Regions from separate parts of the Janthinobacterium sp. SUN120 genome, predicted to be linked through region 1. Evidence: riboswitches for the same ligand, from Rfam matches in the RefSeq annotation. Region 1 holds a riboswitch; the other holds the start of a gene.
What was found. A riboswitch is a leader RNA that binds a small molecule or an ion and turns the genes downstream of it on or off. The one in region 1 is predicted to bind thiamine pyrophosphate.
Positions count from the first base shown of each region.

Region 2: another riboswitch for thiamine pyrophosphate. It lies ahead of O0879_RS10635 (TonB-dependent siderophore receptor); the one in region 1 lies ahead of thiC (phosphomethylpyrimidine synthase ThiC).

Region 1 covers NZ_JAPUBW010000007.1:153,632-158,390, forward strand. The annotation lists gene O0879_RS26820 (thiazole synthase) at 1-388, opposite strand, end outside; gene thiS (sulfur carrier protein ThiS) at 414-617, opposite strand; gene thiC (phosphomethylpyrimidine synthase ThiC) at 638-2,551, opposite strand; TPP riboswitch at 2,631-2,746, opposite strand; gene O0879_RS26835 (hypothetical protein) at 2,855-3,109, opposite strand; gene O0879_RS26840 (response regulator) at 3,148-3,954, opposite strand; gene O0879_RS26845 (ATP-binding protein) at 3,983-4,759, opposite strand, start outside.
Region 2 covers NZ_JAPUBW010000002.1:203,369-208,127, forward strand. The annotation lists gene O0879_RS10610 (sensor histidine kinase) at 1-209, shown strand, start outside; gene O0879_RS10615 (hypothetical protein) at 230-352, shown strand; gene O0879_RS10620 (Imm26 family immunity protein) at 391-870, opposite strand; gene O0879_RS10625 (hypothetical protein) at 996-1,301, opposite strand; gene O0879_RS10630 (iron-containing alcohol dehydrogenase) at 1,444-2,601, shown strand; TPP riboswitch at 2,669-2,766, shown strand; gene O0879_RS10635 (TonB-dependent siderophore receptor) at 2,854-4,759, shown strand, end outside.

The sequences.
Region 1 (4,759 bases):
GCGCTTCGGCCGCGACCAGGGTTTCCGGCATGTGCGGAAACAGCGTCTTTTCATCGCCCAGCACTTCCAGTTTCACCAGATTGCGCCCGCCCAGGAGTTCCCGCGCCAGTTGCAGGGTGTACACGGCATCCTTGGCGTTGTAGCAGCCGGCCGTGTTCGGCAAGATCGTGTACTGGTCGGGCGGCACGAAATCGAGCAGGCTGGGCGCGTTCGGATCTTGCCCGATATTTACCCTGCGGATCGCCACCGTGATGATCTGCGCCTCGGCCGCGTCCGTCGCTTCGCGCGTCTGCGGCAAATCCTTGTACTTGCCGCTGCCCACCAGCAGGCGCGATTGGTACTGTTTGCCTGCGATGGTCAGCAGATCGTTGTTTGTTGCGGTATTCATGTGCGTTTCCTTGTCTATTCTCAACTTAACCGCCGCCAATCGCGCGTACGATTTCCACCTGGTCTTGAATTTCCAGGACCCGGTCGTGCCACGCCTTGCGCGGCACGACGTTGCGGTTGACGGCCAACGCCAGCGCCTGGTTTTCCAGCGACAGCGCGGCGATCAATTGGTCCAGGGTTTGCCCCAGCGGCACCTGGTGCGGCGCGCCGTTGAGCGTGATGTCGATCAATGCAGTCATCACGCCCTCCTTCAGACCTTGCGGTACAGCTCGGCGCCGTTCTTGATGAATTCGATGGCCTTGATTTCCATGCCCTGCTTGAGCGCCTTGTCTTCCGCGATGCCCATGCCGGCCGCGTATTCGCGCACTTCCTGCGTGATCTTCATCGAGCAGAAATGCGGGCCGCACATGGAGCAGAAATGCGCCACCTTGGCCGAATCCTTGGGCAAGGTTTCATCGTGGAATTCGCGCGCCTTGTCCGGGTCCAGGCCGATATTGAACTGGTCGTCCCAGCGGAATTCGAAGCGGGCTTTCGACAGTGCGTTGTCGCGGATTTGCGCGCCCGGATGGCCTTTCGCCAGGTCGGCCGCGTGCGCCGCGATCTTGTACGTGATGATGCCGTCCTTGACGTCCGCCTTGTTGGGCAGGCCCAGGTGTTCCTTCGGCGTCACGTAGCACAGCATGGCCGTGCCATACCAGCCGATCATGGCTGCACCGATGCCCGAGGTGATGTGGTCGTAGCCGGGCGCGATATCCGTCGTCAGCGGCCCCAAGGTGTAGAACGGCGCCTCGCCGCACTGTTCCAGCTGCAAGTCCATGTTTTCCTTGATCAATTGCATGGGCACGTGGCCCGGACCTTCGATCATCACTTGCACGTCGTGCTTCCAGGCAACTTGCGTCAGCTCGCCCAGGGTTTTCAATTCGCCCAGCTGCGCCTCGTCATTGGCGTCGTAGATGGAGCCGGGGCGCAAGCCGTCGCCCAGCGAGAACGACACGTCATACGCCTTCATGATTTCGCAGATCTCTTCGAAATGCGTGTAGAGGAACGATTCCTGGTGGTGCGCCAGACACCATTTCGCCATGATGGAGCCGCCGCGCGAAACGATGCCCGTCAGGCGCTTGGCCGTCATCGGCACATAGCGCAGCAGCACGCCCGCATGGATGGTGAAATAATCGACGCCCTGTTCGGCCTGCTCGATCAGGGTGTCGCGGAAGATTTCCCACGTCAGATCTTCCGCCTTGCCATTGACCTTTTCCAGCGCCTGGTAGATGGGCACGGTGCCGATGGGGACGGGGCTGTTGCGCACGATCCATTCGCGCGTCTCGTGGATATGTTTACCTGTGGACAGGTCCATCACGTTATCGCCGCCCCAGCGGATGGCCCAGGTCATCTTTTCCACTTCCTCGCCGATGGAAGACGTCACGGCGGAATTGCCGATATTCGCATTGATTTTCACCAGGAAATTGCGGCCGATAATCATCGGTTCGACTTCCGGGTGATTGATATTGGCGGGGATGATGGCGCGGCCGCGGGCGATTTCCTCGCGCACGAATTCCGGCGTGATTTCGACCGGGATGCTGGCGCCGAAGGACTGGCCCGGATGCTGGCGGCCCATCAGGTCGGCCAGGCGCTCGCCCATGGGGCCGGAAGCCTTGAGTTCGCGCAAATACTCCTGGCGGCGCATGTTTTCGCGGATGGCAACGAATTCCATTTCCGGCGTGATGATGCCTTGGCGCGCGTAATGCATCTGCGTCACGTTCTTGCCGGCGATGGCGCGGCGCGGCTTGCGGTGCAAATTGAAACGCAGCTCGGCCAGCTTGGGGTCCGCCAGGCGGGCGATGCCGTAATCGGAAGTGGGACCGGGCAATTCTTCCGTGTCGGCACGCTCCATGATCCATGGCAGGCGCGGCGTATCGAGGCCGGAGCGGATATCGATGTTCACGTCCGGATCCGTGTAGGGGCCGGAGGTGTCGTAGACGTAGATCGGCGGATTCTTTTCGCCGCCGAACGACGCTTCCGTGTCGGACTGGCTGATCTCGCGCATGGGCACGCGGATATCGGGGCGGCTGCCTTGCACGTAAATCTTGCGCGAATTGGGCAACGGCGCGATGGCGGCTTCGTCGACCGTGGCGGTGGCGGAGAGGAATTTCGGGTTGGCGTTCATTTTGGCTCCTTGGCTAGACTATTTTTAAGCCTGGAGCCAGCTAAGGAGGTTCGGAATTGCGCACGCGGAAAAGCGGGGTGCAGTCATCCTAAAGCTTCCCTTCGCTGGCATTATCCAGATCAGGTTCGGAGGGTATTTCTCACCCGCGCTTGCACTGTGTTTCCACAGCGAAAGGCAGGACCCCTAGCGTTTGCCGCCTTGCGGCAGCGAGCCAATTATACGCGGTTCACGCCGCGTGGCCAGATGATTTCTTGCAGGTGTCGTCTTTGCGCATCTGCTGCATTGCAACAGACGCCATCGCGCTTATTTCTTCTTGCCCCAGCGCCAGCTGGTCGGTTCGCCCTTCAGCTGGCAGATGAAAATGAGCACGGCAACGATGGCCACTTCATAGACGATGTAGCCGACCAGCATGGTTTGCGGGGGGAACAGGAAGGCGCCGCAGGCGAACAGCGCCAGCGCGGCCAGGAACACCAGCCAGCCTTGCCAGGTGATGGGCAAGCCCCAGCCCCAGCCATAGGTCTTGGCGGGGAACCAGTAGGAGGGAGATTTGTCGGTCATGATTTTTCCTGGTCTGTATCGATGGCGCCCAGTATAAATCAGGCACTGCGATGGCGCTCCGTGACATCGAGGCCGATGCCGCGGTAGCCGATGAAACGGCTGCCCGTGTCGAACATCGGTTCGCCGCTCACCTGCAGGTATTGCGTGCTGCCGTCGAGGTTGGCGCGGCTGTAGATAAAGTCGAGAAACGGTTCCCGCGCGGCAATCTTGGCGTCGAGCAAGGCGCGTTCGGCCGCGTTCCAGCGCTGCGGCTCTTCCTCGCTGCCGATGCCCAGCATTTCAGCCACGGGGCCGGAAAAGCGCGTCAAGTTGCCCTGCGCATCCTGTTCCCAGTACCAGTCGGACGACAGTTCCGTGAAGCGCTGGAAGCGCGCTTCGCTTTCGCGCAGCTCCGCCGTGCGCACTTCCACCATCTGTTCCAGCGACTTGTTGTATTCGGCCAGCTTTTGGTACAGCAATCGCACTTCCAGCATGTTGTGGATGCGCGTCTTGACTTCCACCAGGTCGAAGGGCTTGCTGACGAAATCCTTGGCGCCCGCCTGCAGCGCGCGCAGCTTGTGGCCAGGCTGGGCCGTGATCACCAGCACGGGCAGATAGCTGCCCGCCTCCAGGTCGCGCAAGCCTTCCATGACTTCAAAACCATCCATTTCCGGCATCTGCAAGTCGAGCAGGATCAGGTCGTAGCGGTGCTGCTGGTGCAGCGCGCGCACGGCTTGCGGGTCCATGGTGGAGGTGATGCGCGTATAGCCGGCATTGCGCAGCACCTGTTCCAGCAGCATGACGTTGGCCTCCTGGTCATCGACGATGAGGATGCTGGCGTTCAGGATCTCGGTGGCTTGAAGCATGGCGGTATTCCTAAAAATAAATGCTGAATTAGCGTACTGCATGAGTGTCGTCGGCCAGGCCGTGCGCGGCCGCATGGTGCAGGGCCACGTCGAGCGCATCCATGAATTCGACGACCTTGATCGGCTTGGTCAGGTAGCGGAAGAAACCCGCTTCCAGGCCCTTCTCGATGTCGCGCGGCACGGCGTTGGCCGACAGGGCCATCACGGGAATATGTTTCGTGAGCGGATCGTCGTGCAGGATATGCAGGGCGCCATAGCCGCTGATGCCGGGCAGGTTGATATCCATCAAGATCACATCCGGCTGATACGTGCGCGCCAGGTCGATGCCCAGGTGCGCATCGATGGCCGTGAGCAGCTTCAAGTCGCTGCGGCGGGCGATCAATTGCTCCACCAGCGCCAGGTTGGCGGGATTGTCTTCCACGTACAGCAAGGTGCGCTGGCTTTCCTGCGCTTCCTGCGCCTGCGGCAGCGCGTCGCCGTCGCCCAGCATCAGTGCCGGCGCATTGCTGGCGGCCAGCTCGAACCAGAAGGTGGTGCCCACGCCGACGGTGCTGTCGACGCCGATGGTGCCGCCCATCAATTCAATCAGCTGCTTGGTGACGACGAGGCCGATGCCCGTGCCCTCTTCCGTGCTGTTTTCCTGTCCCAGGCGGTTGAAGGGCTGGAACAGCTGCGCCACCTGCCCCGCATCGAGGCCGGCGCCGCTGTCGCGCACGCTGACGCGCACCTTGGCGCCGCGCTGGCTGCAGTCGACGGTGACGGAACCGCCGCCCTGGTTGTATTTGATGGCGTTCGACAACAGGTT
Region 2 (4,759 bases), on a different contig from region 1:
AGGACCACGGCACGGGCGTGCCGGCGGAAAAGATCGAGCAGCTGATGAAGCCGTTTACCCGCCTCGACACGGCGCGCGGGCAGGCAAATGGCGCCGGGCTGGGCCTGGCCATCGTCGACCGCGTGCTGCTGCGCCATGGCGCCGAATTACAAGTGCGCAACCGCGAAGGCGGTGGCCTCGCGTTTCAGATCAGCTTGCCAGCGGCGTAAGAGACACACGGCGCAGGCAGGTGGACGATAGTCTGGGCCTGGCCATCGTCGACCGCGTGCTGCTGCGCCACGGCGCCGAATTGCAAGTGCGCAACCGCGAAGGCGGCGGCCTCGCGTTTCAGATCAGCTTGCCAGCGGCATAAACGGACGGGAACGGCACAGCTGTGCCGTTCCCTGCCGCTCAGGCGGATGCCTGTTCCTGCGCCAGCAATTTATTCATCAACAATTCCGTTGCCCCATAGCCGTACAGGGAATCGCTTTCCATGCCCGGCGTATCGAAGGGAATCGATTCCTCACGGTTCAGCTTGGCAGGGTCGGCATCCGCATAGCTGGCGCGCCAGGCGCGCTGCAAGGATTCATTGCGGCGGATAAAGGCCGGCATGGGCCAGGCGTCGCGCTCCCAGTGGCGGCTGTCGCCCAGCAGGGGCCAGCGCTCGTTGAGCAGGGCCATGTCGCCCGTGCGCAGGCGGCGCACGGCCTGTTCCGGGCGCAAGCCTTCCAGCTCTTCCAGCGTGGGCAAGCTGTCGCGCTTCGGCCCGAACATATACGCCAGCATGATGCGCCCGGCAGGCGCCCTGCGCGCCACCACGCCGACGGCATAGCCGCCGCCCGGCAAGGGCACGGCAAACCAGCTGCCTTCTCGGTATGGTAATGATCTCATTTCTTGAAGCCCCCTGAAATACACCGGACAGCCGCTGCTATCCGACGTTAAATTTAATTAGGGGCACAGTCTACGCGAAGCGATGCGAAAGTGGCGCATGGTACGCCACAGCAACAAACCAATAGTTACAATATTTTCTCGTCATAGTGATACTGGGCAACAATCGGCCCCGCCTTGAACAGCGCTTCCTTCATGGCCGTGTCCAGGCGCGCGTCGCGGCGGCGCATCCATTCGAGCAGCATGGCCGCTTCCTTGCGGCTGGTGTCGCCCGCATGCGCGAGCACGCGGCGCAGTTCCGGGTCCGTGCACGCCTCGAAGCGCTGGCTGTTCAAGTCCAGCGCCTGCAGTGCGGCGATGGTGGCGCCGATGGCGCGGTGCATGTCGAGCGCGGTGGCCGGCAGGCCGGATTCTTCCAGTGGGACGGTGGTCATGCGCATTCCTTTTCGCGTGGTGGTGACATCGGCTGCATTCTCCACCGCGCGGACGAAAAGCTCAAGCGTCCACGGCACGTTTCCACCCATTCGGCCATAATCATGGCTCAGCAACAGCCTAAACCTCAGCGGCAGGAGCCCCATGTTCAATTTCGACTTTTACAATCCGACGCAAATCCTTTTCGGCCAGGGCCAGATCGCCGCCATCACGGCGCTGATCCCGCCCCAGGCCAGAGTGCTCATGACGTATGGCGGCGGCAGCATCAAGCAGAACGGCGTCTACGATGAAGTCAAGGCGGCGCTGGCCGGCCATACGGTGCTGGAATTTGCCGGCATCGAACCCAATCCCAGCTATGAAACCCTGATGCAGGCCGTGGCCATGGTGAAAAGCGAGCGCATCGATTTCCTGTTGGCCGTCGGCGGCGGTTCCGTGGTCGATGGCACCAAGTTCATCGCCGCGGCCGCCCTGCACGAAGGCGTGGCGTGGGACATCCTGGCGAAAGGCGGCAAGATCGTCGAAGCCGCCCTGCCCTTCGGCACCGTGTTGACCTTGCCGGCCACGGGTTCCGAAATGAATGGCTCGGCCGTGATCACGCGCAAGGCCACGCAAGAAAAGCGCTCGTTCATGAGCCGCAAGGTCTATCCTAAATTCTCCGTGCTGGACCCGTCGAAGACGTTCACCTTGCCGCTGCGCCAGGTGGGCAATGGCGTCGTCGATGCGTTCGCGCATGTGATGGAACAGTATTTGACCTACCCAGTGAACGCGTCCGTGCAAGACCGCTTCGCCGAAGGCATTTTATTGACCCTGATCGAAGAAGGCCCGAAGGCCCTGTCGCACCCGGACGACTACGACGTGCGCGCCAACGTGATGTGGAGCGCCACCCTGGCCTTGAACGGCCTGATCGGCGTGGGCGTGCCGCAGGACTGGTCCACGCACGCCATCGGCCACGAATTGACGGCCTTGTATGAGCTCGATCATGCGCAAACCCTGGCCATCATCCTGCCCAGCATGTTGCGCGTGCGCAAGCAGGCCAAGCGCGCCAAGCTGCTGCAATACGCGGCCCGCGTGTGGGGCCTGGACGGCGGCGACGAGGATGGCCGCATCGAAGCCGCCATCGCGCGCACGGAATTCTTCTTCCGCCACATGGGCGTCAAGACGCGCCTGGCCGACTACGGCCTGAATCACGCCAGCGTGGACGCCGTCGTGTCCGCCCTGGAAGCGCACGGCATGACGGCCCTGGGCGAACAGCGCGAAGTGACGCCCGCCGTCAGCCGCAAGGTGCTGGAACTCAGTCTGTAGATTCGCATCACACTGTTGTAAAACGGTCAGCCGGGTGGGACAGCTGGCCGTGGTTCATGCTAAGCTGTCATTTCGCTAGGGGTCCTGGAGCAGTCATCCGGGTGAGAGATACCCTTCGTACCTGATCTGGATAATGCCAGCGAAGGAAAGCGCAAAGTACCTCCCTCCTTTGATAGCTCCTGCGTTGGCGCCAGCCGAACAAGCAGCCTGCCGTGCTCTTTTTACAGAGACGGCTTGAACCACGAGCAATCTATGTCCACACCGAATTTATCCGTTTCTGTTCTGACCCTGGCCATCCTGCACGCGTTTGCCGCGCCCGCCCTGGCTTCCGACGCAGCCGACCCGCAGGCGCAAAGCATGGCCGAAGTCGTCGTCACGGCCAGCAAGGCGCCGGCCGCCAAGCGCGCCTCCGTGGGCGGCTTCAGTGACGCGCCGCTGCTGCAGACGCCGGCATCCGTCACCGTCATTTCGCAAAAAGACATGCAGGACTTGCAGATCCGCAACCTCAGCGATGCCGTCAAGCTCGACACCAGCATCAACGACGCCTATAACGCCGTCGGCTATGCGGAACAGTTTTCCATCCGCGGTTTCAAGCTCGATAACAATTCCAGCTACCGCAAGGATGGCGTGGCCATTCCTGGCGACACGCAAATCCCGCTGGAAAACAAGGAACGCATCGAAGTGCTGAAGGGCCTGGCCGGCTTGCAGGCAGGCGTGGCCGCGCCGGGCGGCGTGATCGACTTCATCGTCAAGCGCCCCACCGCCGCCCCGCTGCGCACGGTCACCGTGGAAACGCGCGAGCGCGGCACCGTGTACGGCGCCATCGACCTGGGCGGCCGCCTGGAAGACACGCGTTTCGGTTACCGCGTCAACGTGGCGGCCGAGCGCCTGCGCTCCTACATCAAGGGCGCGGACGGCAACCGCAAGTTCATTTCCGGCGCCTTCGACTGGCAGATTTCGCCGCAAGCCCTGCTGCAAATCGATGCCGACTACCAGGACAAGGCGCAGGCGACGGCGCCCGGCTTCCAGCTGCTGAACAATAAAACCTTGCCAACCGGCATCAGCGCCGACGCCATGCTCAACCTGCAGCCGTGGACGCGTCCCGTGGAAACCGTCACCAGCAATCTCGGTCTGCGCTTCCAGTACGCGTTCAGCGACGACTGGCACGCCACCCTGTCGGCCAACCAGCACTCGTTCAAGCGCGACGACTACACGGCCTTCCCTTACGGCTGCAGCGCGCAAGACCTGTACCCCGGCTTCTGCGGCAATGGCGACTTCGACGTGTATGACTACCGCAGCCTGGGCGAGACGAAAAAACCGCTGAGCGCGCAAGCCATGATCCAGGGCAAGTTCGCCACCGGTTCCCTGCGCCATGAATTCACGGCCGGCGTCTCGACCTTCCGCCGCAAGGACCGCGCCGGCCTGTACGTGTACGACTGGGCCGGCGTGAGCAACATCTACCGCCCGCAGATCGTCGACATGTCGACGGGCGTGCAAGGCCCCGTGCGCCTGGTGCGCAAGGACACGGAAAACTCCGTCTTCGTGCAGGACATCGTCAGCCTGGCGCCGGACTGGAAGCTGCATGGCGGCTTGCGCCATATCAATGTCGACGGCTACCAGTATGTACTCAAGGCCGATACGGAAATCCGCGCCAAGCACGATTTCCTGCTGCCCAACGTCTCGCTCGTCTACACCCCGCTCGACAATCTCTCCGTGTATGCGGCCTATTCGCAAGGCATGGAACATGGCGGCACGGCCGACCGCAAGGCGCTCAATGCCAACGTGGAATTGTCGCCCAGCCGCTCGAAGCAGGTCGAAGTCGGCGTGAAGATGGATGTGACGCCGGACTTCATGCTGGCGGCCAGCCTGTTCCAGATCCGCAAGGGCCTGGAATTCAACCAGTACGTCGACAGCACCGCCTATAACTTCGTGCGCGAAGGCCAGGCCCAGCACCGGGGGCTGGAATTGTCGGCCCAGGGCAAGGCATCGTCCAGCCTGAGCCTGGGCGCGTCCGTAACGGCCCTGAACAGCCAGCAGTCAGGCACGGGCAATGCCGACCTCGACGGCAAGCGCGTGCCCAACGTGCCGGCCTTCAAGGCGGCCGTGCATGCGGATTACGCCGTGCAACAGGTGGCGGGCTTGAGCGTGAATGGCAGCT